One region of the Neobacillus sp. plas4 genome, then DNA from elsewhere that is predicted to be linked to it. Evidence: predicted binding sites of a transcription regulator. Region 1 holds the regulator's gene; each other region holds the start of a gene.
What was found. Region 1 encodes Rex, which represses fermentation and respiration genes when NADH is low (regulators of the CRP and FNR family bind a similar motif). Its sites were predicted from a motif close to TTGTGAAATATTTCACAA; they were not measured.
Positions count from the first base shown of each region.

Region 2: the regulator Rex is predicted to act here: its motif matches at 1,824-1,841, upstream of AC2TFD_RS16765 (DUF3147 family protein).
Region 3: the regulator Rex is predicted to act here: its motif matches at 1,842-1,859, upstream of hcp (hydroxylamine reductase).
Region 4: the regulator Rex is predicted to act here: its motif matches at 2,451-2,468, upstream of AC2TFD_RS22260 (L-lactate dehydrogenase).

Region 1 covers NZ_CM170152.1:288,641-292,856, forward strand. Annotated here, with positions in the region: gene AC2TFD_RS01535 (ABC-F family ATP-binding cassette domain-containing protein) at 1-669, opposite strand, end outside; gene moaC (cyclic pyranopterin monophosphate synthase MoaC) at 857-1,354, shown strand; gene AC2TFD_RS01545 (redox-sensing transcriptional repressor Rex) at 1,384-2,037, shown strand; gene AC2TFD_RS01550 (YhbD family protein) at 2,156-2,779, shown strand; gene AC2TFD_RS01555 (bactofilin family protein) at 2,793-3,509, shown strand; gene AC2TFD_RS01560 (cytoplasmic protein) at 3,523-4,216, shown strand, end outside.
Region 2 covers NZ_CM170152.1:3,376,144-3,380,359, forward strand. Annotated here, with positions in the region: gene AC2TFD_RS16750 (FAD-dependent monooxygenase) at 1-409, opposite strand, end outside; gene AC2TFD_RS16755 (hypothetical protein) at 758-922, shown strand; gene AC2TFD_RS16760 (DUF3147 family protein) at 978-1,391, opposite strand; gene AC2TFD_RS16765 (DUF3147 family protein) at 1,408-1,767, opposite strand; gene AC2TFD_RS16770 (D-2-hydroxyacid dehydrogenase) at 1,968-2,900, opposite strand; gene AC2TFD_RS16775 (hypothetical protein) at 2,934-3,125, opposite strand; gene AC2TFD_RS16780 (DEAD/DEAH box helicase) at 3,223-4,216, opposite strand, start outside.
Region 3 covers NZ_CM170152.1:4,176,149-4,180,364, forward strand. Annotated here, with positions in the region: gene AC2TFD_RS20955 (Crp/Fnr family transcriptional regulator) at 1-447, shown strand, start outside; gene hcp (hydroxylamine reductase) at 485-1,783, opposite strand; gene AC2TFD_RS20965 (Hsp20/alpha crystallin family protein) at 1,974-2,453, shown strand; gene AC2TFD_RS20970 (YppG family protein) at 2,537-3,100, opposite strand; gene yppF (YppF family protein) at 3,287-3,496, shown strand; gene AC2TFD_RS20980 (DUF1798 family protein) at 3,859-4,212, opposite strand.
Region 4 covers NZ_CM170152.1:4,411,564-4,415,779, reverse strand. Annotated here, with positions in the region: gene AC2TFD_RS22280 (glycosyltransferase family 4 protein) at 1-414, shown strand, start outside; gene rpmG (50S ribosomal protein L33) at 844-993, shown strand; gene AC2TFD_RS22270 (5-formyltetrahydrofolate cyclo-ligase) at 1,052-1,618, shown strand; gene AC2TFD_RS22265 (DUF92 domain-containing protein) at 1,615-2,406, shown strand; gene AC2TFD_RS22260 (L-lactate dehydrogenase) at 2,533-3,483, shown strand; gene AC2TFD_RS22255 (hypothetical protein) at 3,540-3,746, shown strand; gene AC2TFD_RS22250 (rhomboid family intramembrane serine protease) at 3,877-4,216, shown strand, end outside.

The DNA of each region.
Region 1 (4,216 bases):
GAAATAACGGTCATGTGAAACGATTAAGATGGCTCCGTCATACCCTTGAAGATATTGTTCCAGCCAAGTAAGCGTATCAATATCAAGGTGGTTTGTCGGTTCATCCAGGATTAAAATATCAGGCTTTGATAAAAGCAGTTTTCCTAACGCTAAACGCGTCTTTTGCCCGCCGCTTAGGCTGGAAATCATTAATGAGCTATCGTGAAAATTTAATCCATGTAAGATGGAGCGAATATCTGCTTCATATTGATAGCCGCCTTGTTCCTTGAATTTCACTTGCAGCTCGTCATATTCTTTTAGAATGCGCTCATAGCTGCTTGTATTCTCGATAGCAGCAGGGTCTGACATCTGCACCTCTAGTTGCCTGATGGCGGCTTCCATACGTCTTAATGATTCAAATACGGACAGCATTTCATCCCAAATTGATAAATGTGATTCTAAACCGGTATTCTGAGCTAAATAACCAATACTTACACCCTTTGGCTTAATAATCTCCCCGCCATCATGGGATAAATGCCCGGCAATGATTTTCAATAATGTCGATTTACCAGCACCGTTTCGTCCCACAAGTGCCACACGATCACGGGTTTGTAATTCTAGTTTTATATTCGATAAAATAAGGTCTGCACCATAGTATTTTGCTAATTGATTAACCTGTAATAATATCATTGTTTTCACCTCAATTACTCTAATAAGTGTACCTCATTCGGGGATTGTCGGCAATAAACTGCCTTGTTGTTGGGGAAAGTAAGGGGATAATCAAACATAAAATCATGTAATTTTTTATCATGAGTTCAAAGTTTCACAGACAAATTGTGAAAAATATAGTATGATTTTTGGTGGGAGGATACTGTTTATGTCTGAATTTACTCATTTTAACGAAGAAGGAAGAGCGAAGATGGTGGATATTAGCGATAAGCCAGAAACCACTCGTACGGCACTTGCTCATTCCAGCATTACTGTTAGTAAAGAAATTTACGAAAAAATAACCAATAATGAAATGAAAAAAGGCGATGTTCTTGCAGTAGCTCAAGTTGCTGCGGTAATGGCAGCAAAAAAGACGTGGGATATCATCCCGATGTGCCATCCTATTCCTTTGACGGGGGTAAATATATCTTTCTCATGGAAAAAGGAACATGATATGGCTTTTACATTAAATATTGCAGCTTCTGTCAAAACAAAAGGAAATACAGGTGTGGAAATGGAAGCGTTAACAGCTGCTTCCACATGTGCTTTAACCGTTTATGATATGTGTAAGGCAGTGGATAAAGGTATGGTAATTGGAAAGACCTATTTGGTTGAAAAAACCGGAGGGAAAAACGGAGATTTCCATAGAACGGAATCAGTAAGGTAACAATTATTAACTATAGGGGGTGGGAGAATATGAGTAATGAAACAATGAAAATACCACAAGCGACAGCAAAGCGGCTGCCCTTATATTATCGATTCTTAAAGAATCTACATTCCTCCGGTAAACAGAGGGTATCGTCAGCAGAACTAAGTGAGGCAGTAAAGGTAGATTCGGCAACCATTCGCAGAGACTTTTCCTACTTTGGTGCCTTAGGGAAAAAGGGATATGGCTATAATGTCAATTATTTATTAACATTTTTCCGGAAAACGCTGGACCAAGATGAATTAACAAAAGTAGCTCTAATAGGTGTTGGTAATCTCGGTACAGCATTTTTAAATTATAACTTTTTAAAAAATAATAATACAAGAATTGAATGTGCCTTTGATGTCGATCCAAACAAGATGGGAACAACTATCCGGGATGTTCCCATCTATCCGATGGATGATTTAGAAGAGTACTTAAAGAATGATGATATTCATGTAGCCATTCTAACAGTGCCAGCACCTGTGGCGCAGATGATTACCGACCGCCTGGTAAATTCAAATATAAAGGCGATATTAAATTTTACACCTGCAAGATTAAATGTACCTCCATCTATTCGCGTGCACCATATAGACTTAGCAGTTGAACTGCAATCTCTAATCTATTTCCTAAAGCACTATCCAACTGATGATACAGAAGAATAAGAGTAAAGACCTTTTCAGCAGCCGAAAAGGTCTTTTTTTGTCGATAAGAAATAGAGAGTGTGAACTTTACTAGCGTAACAGTGTTATGTTACACTGTATTTGGAAAGGGGTTATAAAGATGAATGAGGAGTTAATTTCAAAAAAAGATTTATTAGACTTGACCGGAATCTCTTATGGACAATTATATAGATGGAAAAGAAAAGACTTAATACCAGAAGATTGGTTTATTCGCAAATCAACGTTTACCGGACAGGAGACCTTTTTTCCTAAACAAAAGATTTTAGAGAGAATTGATAAAATTCAAACGATGAAAGAAAATCTATCCTTAGATGAATTGGCAGATATGTTTTCCCCAAATGTAAGCGATATAAAACTTGAAGCAGATGAATTAGTGAGACGTAACATTGTTTCTCGTCCAGTAATGGATTTCTATCTGGAAAATGAAAAGGGAAATCTTTCGTTTCATTTTTCAAGGATCCTGGAAGTATTTATTTTAGAAAAGCTGCTGCAGTCAGGAGAAATTAATTTGGATGAAGGGAAAATGCTCTTGCAGGTATTGATTGAAAACAGGGATCAAATCAAGCAAAAAAGAACGGACTTGGTGATGACGAGAAAATTAGGGGTTACACAATGCCTATTGCTAATGAATACGGAAGGATACCATTTTGATTCAGGAACGAAACTGGTTTCACATATTTCAATAAATGCATGTATGGAAGAAATCAAAGCGAGATTCGTATAAAGGGGAATGAACGATGGAAACGAAAAAACGAGGAGACCTCATCATCAATGGGCTTGGGTCATCTAATGGGGGACAATTTGAACGTGTTACCTTAAATGGTAAAGGAACGATTAATACTGATGTAGAATGTACCCAGTTTGAATGCAGTGGATTAGGGACAGTAAATGGGAATGTGGCAGCCGCTACAGCAAAGATTAGCGGGAATGGGAAAATAAACGGATCAATAGAAGGAGAATTCCTTTCGATTGATGGCACTGCAAAGGTTAAAAATCATGTGGCTGTAAAAAATTTAAAGGTATCAGGGAAAGCTTCTGTTGGCGGAAAAATCAAATGTGATGAGATAAAAATAAAAGGTAGAATGACGGTGGGAGAAGATTGTGAAGCGGAAACCTTTAAGGCAGAATCACAATTTACAATAGGCGGTTTGTTAAATGCTGATCTGATCGACATCACGATTTTTGCTGAGTGCAGAGCAAAAGAGATTGGCGGTCAAACGATTCTTATTAGACAAAAATCGCCATTTTTTTGTTTATTAAAAGCGTTCATTCCAACCCAACTAGAAACAGAATTAATTGAAGGCGATAGGATTGAAATCGAAAATACGAAGGCTGCTGTTGTCCGAGGAAACAACGTTACGATAGGTCCGAATTGCCTTATTGGTGTTGTAGAATATTCGGGAGAATTTTCGATGGATGAAAAAGCAGTGGTCAAAGAAGTCCGAAAGGCTTAAGGGGGGAAGAGAAATGGCAAAAATGCAAAATTTAACGATTAAAGGGTCTGGCAGTTATCCTGGCGGTCAATATGACAAAATCAGCATTCGAGGAGAAGGCACGATTGTGAATGATATCGAATGCTCCGTTATTCATGTGTATGGAACAAGTGAGGCATTAGAAAGTGTTAAAACAGGGTCGATCAAAGTGTACGGCGAGGCAGAGGTAAAAGGGGATTTACAGTCCGATGAAACGCTGATTATGGGATCAATGGAGGTTGGCGGCCGAGCTGGTTTAAAAAGAATTAAAATCCTTGGGATGCTGGAAGTGGGCGAGGATTTAACGGGAGAAGAAGCGAATATAAAAGGCAGTATATCTGTAAACGGAGACGTCGAATATGAAACCTTTGAATCAACAGGAGGGTTTGAAATCAAAGGTCTTCTTAATGCCGATAAGATAAAAATTTCATTGCGTTTTGGGCAAAGTTCAGCGGAGGAAATTGGCGGAGGGGTCATAAGTGTTAAGAAAAAAAGTTCTTTTCTTCCTTTTAGCAAAGATACAGGAACTCTAACCGCTAAAGTTATCGAAGGTGATGACATTTACCTGGAAAATACAAAAGCTGACATCGTTCGCGGTAAACGAGTAAAAATCGGCACTGGCTGCCAAATTGGGACAGTGGAGTATACGACGGAATTAGCACATGATCAAAGTTCCACGGTTAAAACAA
Region 2 (4,216 bases), 3.0 Mb from region 1:
CTTTTTCATCCTGAATTAATTCTTTAACAGTCGTGTTAAATAGCAATTGGAAATTTTGATTTCCCTCAGATTCTTGGATGATTGCCGTTAATAAATGGGCTTGTGGTACGTGAATTCCGACATGGTCTTCATGGGTACCGGGCGTAATACTGTTCACGATATTTCTTCCAGAGAAGTATTCTACCTTCTTCATTTTAAGAATTCCGAGTTCTTCTATTTTATTAAATAAATGATGTTCTTTTAAGATCGCTTCTGTTTCACCGTTAATATGCTCGCCTCTGAATTGTCTGTTAACCCCGGTAGAACGTTCTATAATAATGGTTAATATTCCGTTTTTAGCCAATAAATGTCCGAGTAAAGTCCCTGCAGGTCCGCCGCCAACGATACAAACATCTGCTTGTAGGTTCATGTTAGAGCCACCTTCTACTATTATTTTGTTTTTTTGAATATATTTCGTTTTGAAAAAAGTTTCATAATACGAAAAAAAGTTAAGTATAGAGTAACAAAGTTAAGAGAAATAATCAATTCATTTATTTTTAGAAATAGACAATTGTACCTATTTTAAAGGATAATAAAATCCATTTAAAATTATATATTTAGTAAATTCTTTGTAAATTATAATTCAGAAAGTTTGAAATTTTTTAAAGAGGCTGTTAAGAAATGTTAAGAAATCGAAAATTCAATCTTTTTTTCTTCCGCAGCTTGTATGATAAGCCTGTAGTACAAATCATGCAAGAAATCAAGGAGGATTATGAAAATGAAAAATTTTAAAACATGGTTAGTTGCTTTGATGTCAGCATTGATGTTACTTGGAGTTGCCACTGGGTGTAGTGATACAACAAATACAGATGATCCAGAAACTGAAGAAACGGAACAAAACGAAGAAAGTACTGAAGAAGGTACTGAAGATACTGAAGAATAGGTATAGATGCAACATAAAACAAGGCGGTGCCAGCCGTCTTGTTTTTTTCTTTTGTTTATTTATGTCTGACCTGTATACCAGAGTGAAGATTAACCTTAACCCTGCCTCTAATTTTCCGACCATTTTTAAGCTTATCTCTAAGCGAAGAAACAATAATTGAGCTACCCAACCAGAACAGCAGTCCTAATACGATACTTAATCCCCAATTACCACTAACTTGTAAAACCGTCCACACCGTTGCTACACAGAAAACGCCGCCCACCATTCCAAACACAGAACCATTTGCAATTTTTGCAGCCTTTTTCGATCCAGAAGCAATCCCCATCATCAACACCGCTGTAATCATCACTGCTGGAAAGGCAGCAAAGATTCCTGCTAAGATTTTCCATGGAGATAAGACCGTTATTAAATAGCTGATCATCACGGCTGCTCCACCGAGAGTGAAGCGAATAAGCAAATCTTTATACATATCTAGCACACTTCCCTTAGTATGTTGTAATAATAACCACAGCCATTGAAACGACTAGCCAGAACCCCATAGCTTGTGCCAGACCTCGTTTCCATCCTTGCCTTGGCAGGAGATATCCAGCTAGAATGGCTACGAGGATATTGATGCCCATTCCGACAATCGCACCTTTAGATAATAAAATGGAATGAGAAACTAAATCTTCTCCACTAAAATCCAAACCGACCGTTAATAAAGCTGCTAAGTACACAGCAGGAAAAGCAGCAAAAATACCTCCAGCCTTTTCACCTAAATTCCTGGCAACAAGTGTTGAAACAACTACTGCTCCTCCTCCTAAAACAAACCTAAGGAGTAATGCACCTATTGATATATCTGCCATGCCTTTCACCTCTGATATTTAGTATTCTAAGCTGATCCATCTACCCTCTTATAAAAATGTGAAGCATTTCACATAACTAAGTTAATAAGTTTATTCTACCTCATTTATTCCTCATAACATGTGAACATTTCGTTACTTTTTTTAAAGCGTTACCATTCGAAAGCAAAAGAAAAACCCGTATTTTCGGGTTTTGATTAGCTTTAATAGCCTCTTTTAGTATCAACTTTATTTTTTAGCGGCTTGTTTGCTTCAATATTCTTAAGTGTATTAATGAAACAAGCTGCCCCTTCATTGGGGGTGGTAACAGCCGATATATGAGGAGTTATGAAAACTCTAGGGTGTCTCCATAATGGATTATTTTCAAGCAATGGTTCTTGTGAAAAAACATCAAGGACAGCATAACTAATATGATTCCCAGATAAAGCTTTTAATAAAGCACCTTCATCCACCGAAGCACCTCTTCCGACATTAATAAATCCCGCACTTTTTAATTGACAAAAGATTATGTCGTTAAATATTTTTTCAGTTTTTTCCGTAAGTGGCAAGGTATTAATGATATAGTTCATTTCACTTAAACGTGAAGTATGAAAATCTAATTTCATGACCTCTTTGAAATTGGCCTTTTCCTGCCCGCTTAAGGAAACACCGAAAACGTCAACCCCTAATCCTGAAAAAACCTTCGCTATCATTTGACCAATTTCGCCTGTCCCATATACAAGAACTTTTTGATCACCTACTAATTTCGGCGTATGCTGCTTCCAACTTTTTAGTTGTTGTTGATTTTGAAAAACATCATGTAATTGTAAATCCTTTAAGATGTAGCTTAAACAATACTCCGCAATCCTTTGTCCAAAAGAACAAATGGTTCTAGTTAGTAAAACTGCTTCATTCCAGTCTTTCTTATATAAAAAACGGTCAACCCCTGCACCAAGAGAATGAACCCATTTTAAATGGCTGTAATCATAGTCTGCTTTTAGGTTGAAAGAAACCAGTGCATCTGCCCAACTCAAATCACTTTGTGAAAATTCATTTTCAGGGATAAAGCGAAAAGTCTTATCCGTAACTTCCTTTTCTATTACTATTTGAAGGTCTTTATACATGGGACTAACTACTAAAATTTTTGTTATGTTCATTTTTTTCCTCTTTTTTTAAAATTTCAAAATAACTTACCCTTTAGGCACGTCAAGTGCTTGATAAGCAGCCTGATATTTTCCTCCATCGGCTACTTCTGAATGATACAAAGCCTTTAGGGCAAAGTTTTTTTCTAATTGGTGCTCATCAATCAATTCTTTTAAATGCTTCTGCAGGTCTTTATTTTCTTTTACTAACTGTTTCATTTGTGTTTTAAAATACTTCATTGATAGAATTCTCCTTTCTTTTTACTTTTTGGAACGAAACAACATTTATAAAAAATAAGGACGATTATAGTAAAATAAATCGTCCTTCTAAGAAACATTACTTTAACGCCTGGCTAACCTTTAGCTTCTTCCCTTTAACGGTTGTATTCTCCATCGCCTGGATTACTATTGAGCCTTTACCATTAAGGATGTCTACATATGTTAAATTGTCCTGAATGGTGATGATGCCAATATCGTCGGCGGTAACTCCAGGAATATTTGAGATTGTACCAACGAAATCCACTGCGCGAAGCTTTTTCTTTTTGCCGCCGCTAAAGTGAAGCTTGGTAATATCTTTATTGATCCGAGCGGTTTTATTATTTCTAACCACTCTGCGACCGCTTATTTTTTCTTCAAATGCCGCTTTTCCACTTGTCACCACTTCCTGCTTCGGAACGTCCATTGCCGGGATTTCAAACCCAATATACCTTTCGATTGCCTTAAGGAATTTCCCCTCATATGGTGTTGCAAAGGTAATCGCTTTTCCTTGATTACCTGCTCTGCCAGTTCTTCCCGTACGGTGAACATAGCCTTCTTTTTCCATTGGCACATCATAATTAATGATTAATGACACGTTATCAATATCGATTCCCCGAGCAGCCACATCCGTTGCAACTAAATAACGGAAATTCCCAGCTTTAAAACCATCCATAACCGCGAACCGGTCTTCTTGATCTAGTCCGCCATGGAGTCTTTCACAAGTATAATTGTCGTTTTCCAATTCGGCATAGACACTCTCAACATTTTCTTTTGTTCGGCAGAAAATAATACAGCTATCTGGATTTTCAACAACTGTTACATCTTTAAGTAGTGAAATCTTATCATCTTCCTTTACTTCAATGACAGCATGTTCAATAGTATTTGTTGTTACACCATCGGCAGCTATCTCAATCGGAATGGGATTTTTCATGTATTGATGACAGAGGTTGTCCACATCCTTCGGTAAGGTGGCAGAAAAAACCATGGTTACTCTGTCCTTTGGAAGTTCCTTGATGATGGCTTCCACCTCATCGATAAAGCCCATATTTAGCATTTCATCCGCTTCATCAATG
Region 3 (4,216 bases), 2.2 Mb from region 1:
CATGTTGGCTTTTTTAGAAAGGGTGATTACCCGGCTTATGCTGAAGTTCTTGAACCATCAACACTTATCGCAGTTCCTATTTCTAAATTTGAAAGTGTTCTGATTGAGTACCCTGAGTTATGTATTAAGGTATTTAAGGTATTAGGTGAAAAGATCGTTGATTTACAAAACCGACTAGAAGAACAAATTTTAAACAATACATACGAGCAAATTATTAAACTTTTAATTCGCCTTGCTCAGAAACATGGCAAGGAATTAGAAGATGGAACGATTCTGTTGAAATCTGAATTTACCAATCGTGATCTTGCCAGTATGATTGGCACAACGAGGGAAACCATCAGCAGGACACTGACAAAAATGAAAAAAGATAAATTGATTGAAGTGGATGATCGTGGGGATATGATACTTGATATTGAAATCCTCATGGAGGAAATTAATTTAATTTAAAACTGCAGCACATTGGGTGCTGCGGTTTTTCTGTTCTCTATGCTTTAGTTAGCTGAAGCATATCCGCCATGTCTTCTTGTGCGTTACCGATTAATTTTAAGTTAAATGTGTCTTGGAGAACCTGCAAAACACCTTCAGAGATGAATTCAGGGGGCTTTGGTCCAATACGTATATCTTGAATTCCTAAACTGAATAATCCTAAAAGGATGGCTACTGCTTTTTGCTCAAACCAGGATAAGACGATACTTACAGGAAGTTCATTGATTTCGCAGCCAAATGCCTCTGCTAGTGCCATCGCTATCTTTACCGTAGATCCTGAGTTATTACATTGTCCTAAGTCAATATAACGAGGGATGTTTGTCCCGGGAACAACACCGTAGTCCACAGCGTTAAAACGGAATTTCCCGCATGACGTGGTCAAAATTACCGTTTCCTGTGGGAGTGATGTTGCAAGTTCACGATAATAATCTCCCCCATTTCCAGGTGCGTCACAGCCTGCAATCACAAAGAAGCGCTTAATTTTCCCTGCTTTTACAGCTTCAATTACTTCTGGTGCTAGGCCAAGAACAGTTTCATGGTGAAAACCTGTGAGCAGAGTTTCTTCTGAATGAATATTGGCTTCTGGTAGTTCAAGTGCTCTTTCGATTAATGGTGAAAAATCATCATTCATTATTTTTTGAACATTCTCAAGACCAGCTACTTCATAACTGAACATTCTATCAGCATATGTACCTTTAATTGGCATTACACAATTTGTTGTTTCCAAAATCGCTCCTGGGAAATTTTCAAAAAGACGGCGTTGGTCATACCATGCTTTTCCGATATTTCCCTTTAAGTGAGTATATTTTTTCAATGCTGGATATCCGTGGGCTGGCAGCATTTCAGAATGCGTATAAATATTAATTCCCTTACCCTCTGTTTGCTTTAATAATTCTTCAAGAGCAAACAAGTTATGTCCAGAGACCACAATACTTTTTCCTTCTATTTTGTTTTGGCTTACGCGAATTGGCTCAGGAATACCCAGCCGCTTCGTATGAGCCTCATCAAGCATTTCCATCACCCGAACTGTTGCCTGCCCCACTTTCATCGCCATTTCAATATGTTCTTGAACATTAAAATTGGAATTTGTTAGCGTCATATAAAGTGCTTCTTGTGTGGTCGTATCCACAAATGAATCACTATACCCTAATTGATTGGCATGAGTCCGGTATGCAGCAATTCCTTTCAACCCATAGATAATGGTATCCTGCAAACTTGAAATCGTTTCGTCTTTTCCACAAACCCCCACCACTGTACATCCTCCTGATGGAGTTTGTTCACATTGATTACAGAACATGATTCTTCCTCCTTCCTTTTATTTACTGCTTAAGGATACAAATCCTATAAAAATATTCATGTGATATTTGTCACAAGTCATAGAGTTGTTATAAAAGGTTCATAACTTTATCTCATTTTTATGACGCGCACCAAAAGGGGGTAAGAGCATATGATATGGTGAGAAAATTCGGAAAGAGAGGGAAAGCATTATGTCATCCATGCCTCCGAGTGGCCAAAATAACAATAATAAGGAAAAACCTGAAAATTTTCGGGATTTACTTAGAACTATGAATGACTTCATTCATGAAAAACCAGTTAAAGGATTTCTAAAATCAATTGATGAATTTTTTAATAGTCCGTTTCCTGCGGGAGCTTTTCCTGTCCAAGTACGGGAAACCGCAGATGAGTATATTATTTCCGCGGAGCTGCCTGGAGTTAAAAAGGAGCAAATACAACTAAATATTTTACCTAATCAAGTAAACATCTCCATCGAAAATCAAGAAATTGAAACAAAAGAGGATCTAAACAACCACCTTTTTCAAAAAAGAGTTTCACAGCAAAGGCTGTCACGAACAATCCCATTACCTATCGTGATTAATGAAAAAATGGTTAAAGCCTCCTATCGAGATGGGTTACTCAACATACGAATTCCAATCATAAGAGGGAAAACGATAAATATTGAGGATTAAATCATAAAATAAAAATGCTCGAACAAAAAAATTTCGACAAATACCAATAAGAAAGACGGCTTTTATGCCGTCTTTCTACTTTTTTATGCTTTAAAAATTCCTCCGAGCCCCTTCACCAATGAGGATACCTGTGTTACTGCATTAACCACTTGCCCCGCCGTATTTACCATCTTATTTACGTCCACTGTGCCATCTTGTGATTTAAATGAATTCATAATCGATTGTATTCCCCCAGGGTGCTTTAGCATTGCATTTGGTTTCGGATAAGGGTTCATGATAGAGTAATCATTCATTTGCGGCATGTAGTGATTTGGTCCCATTTCTTCTTTGGGTTGCAGTGGATTTTGAAAGAGAAATTGTGCATCTTTAGGAGAATATTGACCAGTTGATTTTGGCACTTGCTGAGGTATTCCCACAGGATGATAGGCCGGTTCATATGATTGATATGATTGTGGATAAGGCTGCTGATAGTAAGGGTTTTGTTGTTGATATGGGTGCCATTCCATACCTTGCACTGCTTGGTAAGGATTTGGCTGATTACGAGGAAACACTTGATAATTCGCTGAATCATATATCGGTCTCCTGTAATTCATTTGCCCCGAGTATCCATGATTTATAAAATGATTTGATCTATTTTTACCAAACATGGGCAAACATCTCCTCCGCGTTTTCATCACTACACACTATGGTTAAAATGAGGAAATGGTGCATAAAACGAAATAAATTTCAATGTCAAAATCACGAGAATTTTGTCTAAAGTTTAAATATTTTAAAAACTAGGAATTCCTTATTTTCATGGTACTATTAAAAAAATGATGAAGGAGGAGTTACATATGGTCATACGCTCACTTAAAAGCAAATTTAATCAAAGTCGGGACTACAACACCGATGACGTTAACGCATTATTGGATTTTGCTAAGAAGGCTTATATTCACAATGAGATTGACATTAAGGAATACCGTCTCGTTGTTCGCGAACTCGAAGCTCAGGGCGCTATGATTCCTGACGATTTTAATGAAGACTCCCTCATCGAAAATGCATAAAAGGATACAATACAGCTAGAAAAACTCCAAAGGAGATGCAGAAATGCATCTCTTTTTTATTACTGTCTAGCTCCAGCGCCCTAGCGGCTAGTGTCCTTCACTCTCCGCGAGTAAAAATCCCTTCAGGATTTTTACCTACCTACGATAAGTCAACATCGAATCGCTAACGCTCTTCGTGTTTCCTTTATCACAGTTGGAGCGCTCCACAAGGAAGGCCTCGGCAGCATGGGCTTCGCACGAAGAAAAAGCGTTAGCTTTTTCGAGGAGGCCATACGCCGCTGAACACTATGGAAAGCTACTTCGAATAATCATCGCAGGACCAAGCTGCACTTTGGCTTGGTCCGAGGGCGCTTCCGCTTTTCTCATTCTAATTCCTTTATAACTTCTAATAGAAAAAATTCAACGGTTCGATTTGCATTTAAAAATCTTGAACGACTGGTTTTAGGAAAAAACGCCTGTATCGATAATTGCTCCATATGTTCTGAAGTGGAATCGATTTGTTTTAAATGGATGTGCTTTTGAGGACTGACGGCTAACCAATTTTTCATCAAAGCACTCCATTCAACTGTAAGTTCCTTTACTGTATTCGCAAACGGCTTAACAACTTGGTGAAAATCATGTTCGGTCGCCTCTTCACGAGCTTCCTCATAGTATTTTAAAGCTAGTTGGTTATAATGCAGCAGCTTTTTTGTTAGCTGTAGAATCTCCTCAGACATTGGT
Region 4 (4,216 bases), 2.0 Mb from region 1:
TTAGATCATTACGTTGCTTTTATTGGCTATGTTTCCGACGAACAAAGAAATACTTTGCTAGTTAACAGTGAAATTGCCGTCTTTCCAAGCTTGTATGAGCCCTTTGGAATTGTGGCTCTAGAAGCAATGATTCTAGGTATACCCACGATTGTTTCAGAAACTGGCGGGCTAAAAGGAATTGTTAAGCATTCAAAGTCTGGTTTGCTTATGATTCCAGGAAATGCGGACAGCCTCCTAACAAATATTGACTTTTTGCTGCAAAATCCAGAAAATGCAAAAGAGATTGGTGCAAAAGGTAAACAAATTGTTAAAAGTTTATATGGCTGGAAACGAATTGCTTCGCAAACCGTTACCGTGATGGAAGACACTCTTATAAATAAGCGGGCAAATTTGAATGAAACGACAAGAAAATAAGATTTATGCAAGTATTAAATAATCTATAACTGTACTTTTAATGTCTAGCTCCAGCGCCTAGGGTCTCGGGCCATCAGCTTGTCTAGTTACGGCTCCTTGGGACTCGAGTCATAAGCCACCCCCTGAAGAAGGCAAAGAGCGCCTTCTTGCAGGGTTCGTCTTATGCCTTCGTCCCAGGACAGTCGCCTCCACATTTCAGACAATCCGTCAAGAAGGTTAAAGAGCAACCTTCTCGCCGGCTCGGCTTATGCCTGTCGCCCCTGTGCACTAAGGAAAGCTCCTTAGAATAATCCTCGCAGGAACAAGCTGCGCTTGTTCCGAAGGCACTTTTGCTTTTCTTTAAAAACACACTAGCATTTCCCTTTGAAAAGTGATATTATAGAAAAGTCGTATGAACGAACTAGCTTAATCGTTTGGAGGGAAATTGACATGCGTGTAAATATTACGTTAGCTTGCACTGAGTGTGGAGATCGTAACTATATTTCAACAAAAAATAAAAGAAACAATCCTGACCGTCTTGAGCTTAAGAAATATTGCCCAAGAGAAAAGCGTACAACAGCACATCGCGAAACAAAATAAGCAGTAGGGCTTCCTGCTGCTTTTTTTGTTGTGAAAAAATAGGGAGAATACGATTATTATGAATGAAAAAAATAGGATCCGAAAAAAAATGAAGGATAAACTTTCCTCACTTTCAAAACCATTTTATGAACATTATTCGTATGAAATTGCCAAAACTCTATTTAAACATGAAGACTGGACCGAGGCCAAAGTAATTGGGATTACAGTTTCGAAGGAACCAGAAGTCGATACCTATCAAATTATCCGAAGAGCTTGGGAGACAGGCAAAGAGGTTGTTGCTCCGAAGTGTGATCCTAAGGAAAAGGGATTATCCTTCCACAAAATAACGGAATTTTCGCAACTAGAATCTATTTTTTATGGGCTATTTGAACCCAAAATAGAACAGACGATAGAAGTGAAACCTGAGGATATCGATCTTCTATTCGTGCCTGGCTTAGCGTATACCAGAGAAGGATTTCGGCTGGGTTTTGGCGGTGGTTACTATGATCGGTTTTTAACCCGATATGATGGGAAAACAATTTCTCTCGCTTTTCATTTTCAAGTTATTCCGCAAATTCCAACCGAAAAGCATGATATACCAGTCTCAAAAATTATCACAAATAATGAGGTAATTCATATAAAATGACTCAAACGATTATTCTTGTCGCAATCATTGTTTTAGGTGGTTTTGCAGGTTATAAAGAAAGGTCATTAAGTGGTAATGGTGCTATTGCTGCTGTTATGGTTGGAATAGCAGTCTATTTTGGATTTGGTATAAAAGGACTTTTCATTCTGGGAGTTTTCTTTGCCACATCTAGCTTTTGGTCAAAATATAAAAGTTCCGCAAAAAAAGAAATTGAAGAAAAATTAGCAAAAGGGTCGACACGAGATTGGCGCCAGGTTATGGCCAATGGCGGTGGTGCTGCATTGTTAAGTGTTTTTTACTACTTCCAGCAAGACATAATTTGGCTGATTGGATTTCTTGTTTGTCTAGCTAGTTCTAATTCAGATACATGGGCCTCGGAAATTGGCACCCTTAGTAAAAGTAAGCCTATTTACATACGTACATTAAAAAGAATTGAAAAAGGAACCTCTGGTGCAGTCAGCTGGCTGGGCACTACGGCGGCGATACTAGGGTCAATGCTAATAGCTTTGACAGGCACACTGCTGTTTCATTTGGAGTTTTTCCATTTCCTTCTTATTTTCCTGTTTGGTTTCTTTGGTAATATCATTGATACGATATTTGGAGCCTTTTATCAACAAGTATATAGTTGCAGGAATTGTGGAATCGAAACAGAGAAGAGGATCCATTGTGGTATACCTGCAAAAAGAATAAAAGGCTATCAATTAGTGGATAATGATATGGTAAATTTATTATCTGGATTAATCGCTGCTCTGTTCGCAATGATAGTTATTTATTTAGTAACAAAATAGATGTAAGATAACGATTTCACTGGGAATTATATACTGATAAAAGCTTGTAAAGTAATGTACAATTAAATTGTAATCAGGTTAACCTTTATTAAATAGTAAAAACACTACTCTTTCTGAGGAGGCATTATCATCGTAAAAGTGAATAGAGTTGTCCTTGTTGGAACAGGTTTTGTAGGCTCAAGTTACGCCTTTGCATTATTAAATCAGGGAATAACAGAAGAACTGGTATTAGTGGATTTAAACGAATCAAAAGCTGAAGGAGATGCGATGGATTTAAATCACGGCCTGCCTTTTGCTCCTTCTAGAACAAAGATTTGGTATGGCAGCTATGCAGATTGTGACCAAGCTGATCTTGTTGTCATTACGGCAGGTGCAAACCAAAAACCAGGGGAAACACGTCTCGACCTAGTTGAAAAGAACACCGTTATATTTAAGGGTATCGTTGAACAAATCATGGCTAGTGGCTTTGATGGGATATTCCTAGTCGCAACAAATCCAGTTGATATTTTAACTTATGCAGTCTGGAAATTTTCAGGGTTGCCAAAAGAGAGGGTAATTGGTTCAGGGACCATTTTAGATACGGCGCGTTTCCGCTTTTTACTTGGGCAATATTATGATGTCGACACCCGGAATGTTCATGCCTATATTATTGGGGAACACGGTGACACGGAACTTCCAGTTTGGAGCCATGCTGACATTGCTGGAATGAAAATATCCGAATGGACCAATAAACATGAAACAAACCAAGAAGATTTAGACCAAATATTTATTAATGTACGAGATGCAGCTTATCATATTATCGAGCGAAAAGGTGCCACGTATTATGGAATTGCAATGGGTCTCGTTCGTTTAACAAAAGCAATTTTACGAAATGAAAATTCAGTTTTAACCGTTTCAGCCTATTTAGATGGAGAATATGGTCATAAGGATGTTTATATAGGTGTACCTGCAGTGGTCAATCGCAGTGGTATCAGAGAAGTAGTTGAACTTGATTTGAACAAAAAAGAAAAGGAAAAATTCACTCACTCAGTCAATGTACTGAAAGAAATAATGGACCCTGTGTTAAGCAAGTACTAAAAAAGTAGGGATAAAAAATGACTCCTATTCACAGAATATGGATAGGAGGGATGATAATGTCTCGTATGTTGACATCCATATTTATGATAGGGTCAATTGGATATTTTGCCTACCGTTTCAGATATCGGATTATTAATCTTTTACTCAGGTCTGGCTGGATGCGCCGCCTTGCAGTAAGTTCGGTCATGAGTTTTCCAGGTGTAAAAGGTAAAATGATGCAGACGGTATTTGGAAGACCTGCAGAAAGACCATCTGAATGGTGAAAGCCTCAGATGGTCTTTTTTTATTGGAAATATGCGCTTGTTCGTAACATGTTATCCTTTATTAGGATTGATTATCGTTTATAATGTAATAAACTAGTGAGAATATTGACTAGCAGTTTAAAAGAAAGTAGTGGGGGTATTGAACGTTAAAGAGGATTATTTATTTTGGAAATTAGCTCATTTCTTTATTTCGGGGCAAGGCTACCGAATTATTCAATTATTTGAAAATCAAAAAGAATTATGGCTGGAAAAACTCGAGAATAAAAAAGCCCCAATCATTCGTTTGTTACGACAGGATTTAGACTGGAGCAATTCCATGCAGCGAGATATAGAATTTACAGCCTCGAATGGTGAAAAGGTTCGAAAACAGATTGGCCGGAGTGAACTTTCAGTTGTGAATATTTATATCAGTCAATTTCCTCCTGTAGATGATTACGAGTTTCGGCTGCAACATCCATTTATCTTTCCAC